DNA from 3 places in the Bradyrhizobium sp. Kon37 genome. Region 1 is predicted to be linked to each of the others. Evidence: predicted binding sites of a transcription regulator. Region 1 holds the regulator's gene; each other region holds the start of a gene.
The links. Region 1 encodes HrcA, which represses chaperone genes, less so after heat shock. Its sites were predicted from a motif close to GTTAGCACTCNCNNNNNGNGAGTGCTAAC; they were not measured.

Region 1 (3,273 bases):
GGCGCTCGCGCCAACCGCGATTCTGGCGGCCACATCGATCAAGCCGGACGATGCATCCGCGCTGCTCGTGATCGACGTGCAGAACTGCTTCCTGCCCGGCGGCAGCCTTGCCGTGAAGGAAGGCGAGCAGGTGGTGCCCGTCATCAACAAGATCTCGAAAGCGTTTTCGAACGTGGTGATGACGCAAGACTGGCACACGCAAGGCCATGTTTCCTTCGCGTCGGTCCACGCTGGCAAGAAGCCGTTCGAGACCGTCGATCTTCCCTACGGCAAGCAGGTGCTGTGGCCCGACCATTGCGTGCAGGGCACCGACGGCGCCGCACTGTCGAAAGACCTTGCGATCCCGCACGCCGAGCTCATCATCCGCAAGGGGTTTCACAAGGACGTCGACAGCTATTCGGCCTTCCTCGAAGCCGACGGCAAGACCTCGACCGGCCTTGCCGGCTATCTGAAGGCGCGCAAGATCAAGCGCGTCTTCGTAGTCGGGCTGGCGACGGATTTCTGCGTGGCCTGGACCGCGCTCGACGCGCGCAAGGCGGGCTTCGAGGTCTATGTGGTGGAAGACGCCTGCCGCGGCATCGACAATCAGGGTTCGCTCGCAAAAGCCTGGGCCGATATGGCCAAGGCCGGCGTGAAGCGGATTCAGTCTGCGGATATCGCGGCGAGCGCGTAAGAGGCGCGACCGAACTGCAAGACCCTCATCCTGAGGAGCGCGCATTTTCGCGCGCGTCTCGAAGGATGAAGGCCCCGCTGCAGCAGTTCGGCCTGCATGGTTCGAGACGGCGCTGACGCGCCTCCTCACCATGAGGATCTTCAGTTCGCCGCGCCGTTCGGCTCGTTGCTGTTAGCGGGCGCGGCCTTGGCGCCGCCTTTGGCGACACCGACCAAGGCAGGACGCAGCACGCGCTCGCCGATGGTGTAGCCGGCCTGCATGACCTGCACGACGGTGCCCGCGGGTACCGACGCATCGGGCACCTCGAACATCGCCTGCTGGAAGTTCGGATCGAACTTCTGGCCCAAGGGGTCGAACTTCTTCACGCCGTGTTTTTCCAGTGCGCTGAGCAGCGAGCGCTCGGTCAGCTCGACGCCCTCGATCAGCGAGGCGAGGCCTGCATCGGCCGCCGCACGGGCCTCGGCCGGAACGGCATCGAGGGCGCGCTGGAGGTTGTCGGCGATGTCGAGCACGTCGCGGGCAAAGCCCGTGACGCCGTAGAGCTTGGCGTCAGCGACCTCCTTGGCGGTGCGCTTGCGCAAATTCTCCATCTCGGCCAGCGTCCGCAGCATGCGGTCGCGCGCCTCGGCGACTTCCTTCTGCAGGAGCTCGACCGAGCCGGGCTCGGGATCGTCGGGCATGATGTAGGGTTTTGACACCACGGGCTCGCCGGCCGCAGCACTCGTGTCTTCGGGTTGCCGGTCTCGATCGGTCATCGGCTCTCTTTTCGCATTCATCTCAGGGGTTTCTGGCCCGCATATCGTGCTTCGGGCGCCGAAAATCAAGCGCCCGTGATCGCGGGAGACGCCGGTCAGCCCCCCAGGAGCCGGCTGACGATGCGGGCAGCGTAGTCCACGGTCGGGATCACGCGGGCATAATTCAGCCGCGTCGGCCCGATCACGCCCAAAACGCCGACGATATGGCCGGCGGCATCCCGATAGGGCGAGATGATGGTGGACGAGCCCGACAGCGAGAACAGCTTGTTCTCACTGCCGATGAAGATCCGCACGCCTTCCGCGGTTTCGGCCCGGCCGAGCAGGTCGATCACGCCGCGCTTGGTCTCGAGATCGTCGAACAGCAGGCGAACGCGCTCGAGATCCTCCAGCGCATGCAAATCCTCGAGCAGATTGGCGTGGCCGCGGACGATGAGCTGGCGATCCTCGTTCTCGCCGCCGGACCAGCTGGCGATGCCGGCCGAGATCACCTTGTGCGTCAGCTGATCGAGCTCGGTGCGCGCCTCGCCGAGCGCGGTCTCGAGCTCCAGCCGCGCCTCGGCCAGGGTCCGACCCCGGATACGGGCATTGAGGAAGTTGCCGGCTTCGGTCAACGCCGAGGATGGAACTCCCGGCGGCAGCGTCAAGACGCGGTTTTCGACCTGCCCGTCCTCGCCGACCAGGATCACCAACGCCTTTTCCGGTTCCAAGCGGACGAATTCGATATGTTTCAGCCGCGCATTGGATTTCGGCGTCAGCACGACGGCGGCCGCACGGGTCAGGCCGGAAAGCCGCGTCAATGCCTCCTCGAGCGCGGCCTCGACCGATTGCGCGTGGCCCACGGAGGTCAACTGGCTCTGGATCGCCTGCCGTTCACTGTCATTGAGGTCGCCGACCTGCATCAGGGCATCGACGAAGAAGCGCAGGCCGAGTTCCGTCGGCAGCCGGCCGGCGGAGGTGTGAGGGGCGTAGATCAGGCCGAGCTGTTCCAGGTCGGCCATGACGTTGCGGACCGATGCGGGCGACAGCGGCATGGCGATCAGGCGCGAAATATTGCGCGAGCCCACCGGCTCCCCGGTCGCGAGGTAGCTTTCGACGATTTGACGAAAGATGTCGCGGGAACGCTCGTTGAGCTGGGCAAGGCCCGCGCGCGGCGCGATCAGATGGATCGGATCGTGATGGGCCACAGACCGTAACTCCTCTCAGATACAGCTAATTTGTCTATCCCTGGGGCTTCTGACAAGCGTGGCGTTCGCGGATTGAAAATCGGGGGTGAATAAGGCCTCGATCTTCCCCCTTGCCGCCCACCCTTACCCCCCCTACAAGCACCGCCAACAGCCCTTTTCCGAGAGTTTTGGAGGATTCCCATGCGGCCAAGCCGCCGTGCGCCCGACGAATTGCGCCCCGTGACGCTGGAGCGCGGCGTGGTCAAATATGCGGAAGGCTCGTGCCTGGTGAAATTCGGCGACACCCACGTGTTGGTCACCGCCACGCTGGAAGACCGCCTGCCGCCGTGGCTCAAGGGCCAGGGCCGTGGCTGGGTCACCGCCGAATACGGCATGCTGCCGCGCGCGACCTCGGAACGCACCCGCCGCGAGGCCTCCGCAGGAAAGCAGAGCGGCCGCACCGTCGAAATTCAGCGCCTGATCGGCCGCTCGCTTCGCACCATCATCAATCTCGAAGCGCTCGGCGAGCGCCAGATCACGGTCGATTGCGACGTGCTCCAGGCCGACGGCGGCACCCGCACGGCCTCGATCACCGGCGCCTGGGTCGCCCTCGCCGATTGCATCACCTGGATGAAGGCGCGCAACATGGTCAAAGCCAATGTGTTGCGCGACAACGTCGCCG
Region 2 (3,273 bases), on a different contig from region 1:
CCAGGATTCTCGAGCGGGTGCCGGGTTCGCGACTGCTGATCAAGGATACTGCGCTGGACGCCCAGCTGGTCCGCGACAATCTGCTGGCGCGGTTTGCAGCTGGCCGGTTGCCGGCCGAACGCGTCGATCTGCTCGGAGCCACGTCGCGAGACGAGCATCTGGCAGCGTTCAATCGCGTCGATATTGGCCTCGACCCATTCCCGCAGAATGGCGGCGTCAGCACGTGGGAAGCCTTGCAGATGGGCGTGCCGGTGGTGGCGAAGCTCGGTCACAGCCTGCCGAGCCGTGCTGCCGGCTCCATCCTCGCCGCACTGGGCCTGCCGGACTGGGTCGCGGAAAGCGATGAGGCCTATGTCGAGATCGCAGCGAGCCGAGGGGCACAGATCGGCGACCTCGATAAGTTGCGCCGCGAACTGCCCGGACAGATCAGGGCTGCCGCCGCCGGCAACCCCGTCTCGTACGCGCAAGCGGTGGACGATGCCTATCGCGCGATGTGGAAACGCTATTGCAACGACGGCGGCTGATCTCCGCTTTGCCTACGCCTTCAACTCCACCGTCCTGAACTCGGCCGGCAGGATCACCTCCAGCAGCTCGACGTCGTCCGAATAGTCCAGGATCATGTGCTTGATCTTCGGCGGCTGGGTCCAGGCGCTGCCTTCTTTCATCAGCGTCTCGCCCTCTCCGTCCATATAGGTCTTCACCCAGCCCTTGAGCACGTAGACCATCTGGAATTCGACGTCGTGGAAGTGCAGCTTCGACACCTCGTCCGGATTGCAGGGGCCTTGCAGCCGGATCACGTGCGCCTGCGCCAGCCCGTGGCTCGCGGCGGCGATGCCGAGATCGCGATATTTCGCGTAGGTGCGCAGACCGTCGGCCTTGAAGTCTTCCTCACGGTGATGGCTGATCGCGATGCGCTGCTTGGGCCGCGTCGGTTTCTTGACGGATGACTTGGCCGGTGTCGCGCGAGCTTTCGCCTTCACCGCCTTGCGCGCCGTGGGTCGTGCTGCGGGTTTGGCCCCGCTTCGCTTCTTCAAGGCAGCCTGCGATGCGCTACGCGATTTTGCTTTCTTGGCCATGGCGGTCTCCCCTGTTGTTATGAGGGAGAGGTTAGCACGGAATGCGAAATCGTAGGATGGGTTAGCGTCAGCGTAACCCACCACTTCGCTCCGCAAGCGTGGAAGCATGGTGGGTTACGCTGACGCTAACCCACCCTCCAGCACCGCGCTTGCCTTCAATGCAGCCGGAATACGCCGTCGACCGCGCGCAGCTCGGCCGGCTTGATCAGCTTGGAATGCGCGACCGTGACCGAGAATAGCGGACCGTCGAGCTTCTTCTGCCAGAACGCCAGGAAATCCGTCAGCGCCGGAAATTTCGGAAACATGTCGTAGTTCTGCCAGACATAGGTCTGGAGCAGCGAGCGATGATCCGGCATCCGGTAGAGAATTTCGGCCGTCGTCAGCCCGTAACCCAGCACCTGTTTCCTGAAGTCGTCGGAAACAACCCCAACTCGCGAGACCATGCCAACCTCCTTTGCAGGAGCGCATATTCAAGGGGTGGCTTTCCTGTACGCCCAACGAGCCACCCGGTGGAGATGCGCTCACATGAGTGAAATGTGACGCAAACCGACAATCCATCGCAAGCCCAAAAGTTTAACAAGTTGTTGAAATTCAACGCGTTAGCAGCAGATGTGGTCACGTGCTAATACGGGCGCCGGGCGCGATTAACGATGGGAAGAGATTTTGGCAGGCGGTGCCTCCGAGTGCTATTTTTCTGCTACAAGCCCTTGCTCCCGCCAAAATCCTGCCTTATCTCAGCTGTGCCTGTGCTAGCACTCGCGGGCGCAGACTGCTAACAATCCAAAATTCCCAACTCGTGCAAAAGCTTAGGAGAACTGCATGAAATTCCGTCCGCTTCACGACCGCGTCGTGGTCAAGCGCATCGACGCAGAAGAGAAGACCGCTGGCGGCATCATCATTCCCGACACGGCCAAGGAAAAGCCCTCGCAGGGCGAGATCGTCGCCGTGGGCCCGGGTGGCCGCGACGAAGCAGGCAAGCTGATCCCGATCGACCTGAAGGTCGGCGACCGCGTGCTGTTCGGCAAGTGGTCCGGCACTGAGGTCAAGATCGACAACGTCGATCTGCTGATCATGAAGGAAAGCGACATCATGGGCGTCCTCGACGTCCCCGCTTCCAAGAAGAAGGCGGCCTAAGAGCCCCTCTCTTATCCAGCTAAACACCTAAGGAAAAAATCCAGATGGCAGCAAAAGAAGTTAAATTCTCCGTCGATGCGCGCGACAAGATGCTTCGCGGCGTCGACATTCTCGCCAACGCGGTGAAGGTCACGCTCGGTCCGAAGGGCCGCAACGTCGTGCTCGACAAGTCGTTCGGCGCTCCCCGCATCACCAAGGACGGCGTCACCGTCGCCAAGGAGATCGAGCTCGAGGACAAGTTCGAGAACATGGGCGCGCAGATGGTGCGCGAAGTCGCCTCCAAGTCCGCTGACGCGGCCGGCGACGGCACCACCACCGCCACTGTGCTGGCCCAGGCGATCGTGCGCGAAGGCGCCAAGTCGGTTGCCGCCGGCATGAACCCGATGGACCTCAAGCGCGGTATCGACCTCGCGGTCGAAGCCGTCGTTGCGGACCTCGTCAAGAACTCCAAGAAGGTCACCTCGAACGACGAGATCGCCCAGGTCGGCACCATCTCGGCCAACGGTGACGCGGAGATCGGCAAGTTCCTCGCCGACGCCATGAAGAAGGTCGGCAACGAGGGTGTCATCACCGTCGAGGAAGCCAAGTCGCTCGAGACCGAGCTCGACGTCGTCGAGGGCATGCAGTTCGACCGCGGCTACATCTCGCCCTACTTCGTCACCAACGCCGACAAGATGCGCGTTGAGATGGACGACGCCTACATCCTCATCAACGAGAAGAAGCTCTCCTCGCTGAACGAGCTGCTTCCGCTGCTCGAGGCCGTGGTGCAGACCGGCAAGCCGCTGGTCATCGTCGCCGAGGACGTCGAAGGCGAAGCGCTTGCGACCCTGGTGGTGAACCGTCTCCGTGGCGGCCTGAAGGTTGCGGCCGTCAAGGCTCCGGGCTTCGGCGATCGCCGCAAGGCCATGCTGCAGGACATCGCGATCCTGACCGGCGGCCAGGCGATCTCGGAAGATCTCGGCATCAAGCTCGAGAACGTGACGCTCAACATGCTCGGTCGCGCCAAGAAGGTGATGATCGACAAGGAGAACACCACGATCGTCAACGGCGCCGGCAAGAAGGC
Region 3 (3,273 bases), on a different contig from region 1:
AGGATCGGCCTTAGAAGCCGCCCATGCCGCCACCGGCCGGCATGCCGGGCGCGGCGTCCTTCTTCGGCGACTCGGCAACCATGGCCTCGGTGGTCACCAGCAGGCCGGCGATCGAGGCGGCGTCCTGGAGCGCGGTGCGCACCACCTTGGCAGGGTCGATGATGCCCTTCTCGACCATGTCGACATACTCCTCGGTCTGGGCGTCGAAGCCGAAGGTCTCGGACTTGTTCTCCAGGATCTTGCCGACGACGATCGAGCCTTCCACGCCCGCGTTCTCGGAGATCTGGCGGATCGGGGCTTCCAGCGCCTTCAGCACGATGTTGATGCCGGCCTGGACGTCGGCATTGGCGTTGGTGAGACGGCCGACCGCCTTCTTGGCGCGGAGCAGCGCGACGCCGCCGCCGGGAACGATACCCTCCTGCACCGCGGCGCGGGTGGCGTTGAGCGCGTCTTCGACGCGGTCCTTCTTCTCCTTGACCTCGATCTCGGTGGCGCCGCCGACGCGGATCACCGCGACGCCGCCTGCGAGCTTGGCGAGGCGCTCCTGGAGCTTCTCACGGTCGTAATCCGAGGTGGTCTCCTCGATCTGGGCCTTGATCTGGCCGACGCGGGCCTCGATCTCCGGCTTCTTGCCGGCGCCCTTGACGATCGTGGTGTTCTCCTTGTCGATCACCACCTTGCCCGCGCGCCCAAGCATCTTCACCGTGACGTTCTCGAGCTTCATGCCGAGATCTTCGGAGATCAGCTGGCCGCCGGTGAGGATCGCGAGGTCCTCGAGCATGGCCTTGCGGCGGTCGCCGAAGCCCGGCGCCTTGACGGCGGCGACCTTCAGGCCGCCACGGAGGCGGTTGACGACCAGGGTGGCCAGCGCCTCGCCCTCGACGTCCTCGGCGATGATGACGAGCGGCTTGCCCGACTGCACCACGGCTTCCAGCACCGGCAGCATGGCCTGCAGGCCGGACAGCTTCTTCTCGTGCAGGAGGATGTAGGCGTCCTCGAGCTCGGCGGTCATCTTCTCGGGGTTGGTGACGAAGTAGGGTGACAGATAGCCGCGGTCGAACTTCATGCCCTCGACGATGTCCACCTCGGTGTCGAGCGACTTGTTCTCCTCGACGGTGATGACGCCCTCGTTGCCGACCTTCTGCATCGCCTGCGCGATCATCTTGCCGATGGCGGCGTCGCCGTTGGCCGAGATGGTGCCGACCTGGGCGACCTCGGAGGAGGCGGCGACCGGCTTGGCGCGCTTCTCGATGTCCTTGACGACGGCCGCGACCGCGATGTCGATGCCGCGCTTGAGGTCCATCGGGTTCATGCCGGCGGCAACCGACTTGGCGCCTTCGCGTACGATAGACTGCGCCAGCACGGTCGCGGTGGTGGTGCCGTCGCCGGCGAGGTCGTTGGTCTTGGAGGCGACCTCACGCACCATCTGGGCGCCCATGTTCTCGAACTTGTCCTCGAGCTCGATCTCCTTGGCGACGGTGACGCCGTCCTTGGTGATGCGGGGCGCGCCGAACGACTTCTCGATGAGCACGTTGCGGCCCTTCGGGCCGAGCGTCACCTTGACGGCGTTGGCGAGAATATCGACGCCGCGCAGCATGCGATCGCGCGCGTCTCCGGAAAACTTGACGTCTTTGGCAGCCATGGTCTGCAATTCCTCTTGTTTCGTGATGTGTCTTGCTTATTGGGCCGCCTCATTCCGGGGTCCGCGATCGAACCCGGCGGAATGATGCATGCCCGGATCGAGTGACCCGGGCATGCATTCAGCGGCCGTTCAGGCGTTTGGCCTTAGGCCATCACGCCCATGATGTCCGACTCCTTCATGATCAGGAGCTCATCGTTGTCGATCTTGACCTCGGTGCCCGACCACTTGCCAAACAGCACACGGTCGCCGACCTTGAGGTCGATCGGGATCAGCTTGCCGGCCTCGTCGCGGCCACCGGGGCCGACGGCGACGACTTCGCCCTGGGACGGCTTTTCCTTGGCCGTGTCCGGAATGATGATGCCGCCCTTGGTCTTTGACTCGGCGTCGATACGTTTGACCACGACACGGTCATGCAGCGGACGAAATTTGGATTTAGTCATGACGTTTCCCTTTGGAGGCTCGTTTCGGAAGGAGTGAAAGTGGGCGGGCGGCGCTTCCGTCCACCCTTCCCGAGGATCGATCGGCGCGCGTTAGCAATCCATCTTTCAGAGTGCTAATGGTGCGTCCGGGAATATGGCTTGGCCGCGATCCTGTCAAGCAAAGGTGGTTAAGCGATTGGTGAGACGGATATAGGATGGTGACATTGGAAACTTGTTCGGGGCGCCGGCGTATTAAAGGACGTCATTGCTCCGGCAGCGGTTTTGCGCTTGGCTGCGGAAGGGGTGCGGCCATGGTTTTGTCCGGGGGAATGCCATGATCAGTTCAGCTCACGCGCGCACGGTCGCCAATCTGGCGGCGGCTTCTTGCCTGGCGCTGCTGCTTGGCGCCTGCGGCGGCGGCATGAGCCTGCCGTCCTTTTCTTCGTCCTCACCGCCTCCCGAGGCCGAACCCGGCACCGGTCCGGAAATGCCCGCCTCGATCCGCGCCGACGAGATCGTCGGGCGCTGGGGTCTCGCCTCGTTCCAGAACCCGGCCGACCGCGCCCGCACCGAGGCTGCCGCCCGGGCCCAATGCAAAAATCCTTACGTGATCACCGCCGGCTCCTCCGGCGGCGTGATCATGCATCTGGCGGACCAGGCAACACCGCAGGAGCTGCGGCTGAAGGGTTCGCCCAGCGGCAAGAACTATATCGGGCCGGCGGGTCCGACGCCCGGCGAGCAGGACCGCGAGATCGTCTCCTTCGACGGCCGCGTCCTCATCACCCGCTTCATCGACAAGGACGCCGCCACCCGCTACGGCAACATGGTCTACGTCCGCTGCGCGCCGAGGGCGTGATCGCGGCGCCGGCCTAGCCACTCGTCGTTGCGAGGAGCGAAGCGACGAAGCAATCCAGGCTGCCTCCGCGGACACAGTCTGGATTGCTTCGCTTCGCTCGCAATGACGTCCAAAACAAAAAAAACGCCGGCTTGCGCCGGCGTTTTGTTTTTCCGTAGTGTCGCGTCCGCTCAGTCGAACAGCGCGTCGATGTCGTCTTGCGAGGCGTGGCCGACGTCGCCGGCGAGCTTCGGGCCGTTGAGAAGCTTGTCGTCATCGCTGCGGGTGTCGACCTGCGGCACGACGTGGGACTTGATCGCGTCGACGCCGCCCCAGATCTCCATCATGGAATTGATGTGCTGCTCGATGAACTTCAT

Region 2: the regulator HrcA is predicted to act here: its motif matches at 1,825-1,853, upstream of AC0L3J_RS17190 (co-chaperone GroES).
Region 3: the regulator HrcA is predicted to act here: its motif matches at 2,172-2,200, upstream of AC0L3J_RS12200 (co-chaperone GroES).

The regions. Positions count from the first base shown of each region.
Region 1 covers NZ_JBVVOY010000001.1:713,446-716,718, forward strand. The annotation lists gene pncA (bifunctional nicotinamidase/pyrazinamidase) at 1-673, shown strand, start outside; gene grpE (nucleotide exchange factor GrpE) at 814-1,428, opposite strand; gene hrcA (heat-inducible transcriptional repressor HrcA) at 1,524-2,612, opposite strand; gene rph (ribonuclease PH) at 2,793-3,273, shown strand, end outside.
Region 2 covers NZ_JBVVOY010000007.1:197,816-201,088, reverse strand. The annotation lists gene AC0L3J_RS17205 (O-linked N-acetylglucosamine transferase, SPINDLY family protein) at 1-524, shown strand, start outside; gene AC0L3J_RS17200 (cupin domain-containing protein) at 537-1,076, opposite strand; gene AC0L3J_RS17195 (usg protein) at 1,232-1,519, opposite strand; gene AC0L3J_RS17190 (co-chaperone GroES) at 1,896-2,210, shown strand; gene groL (chaperonin GroEL) at 2,255-3,273, shown strand, end outside.
Region 3 covers NZ_JBVVOY010000004.1:293,277-296,549, reverse strand. The annotation lists gene AC0L3J_RS12210 (hypothetical protein) at 1-14, shown strand, start outside; gene groL (chaperonin GroEL) at 11-1,642, opposite strand; gene AC0L3J_RS12200 (co-chaperone GroES) at 1,786-2,082, opposite strand; gene AC0L3J_RS12195 (hypothetical protein) at 2,396-2,917, shown strand; gene AC0L3J_RS12190 (protein phosphatase CheZ) at 3,088-3,273, opposite strand, start outside.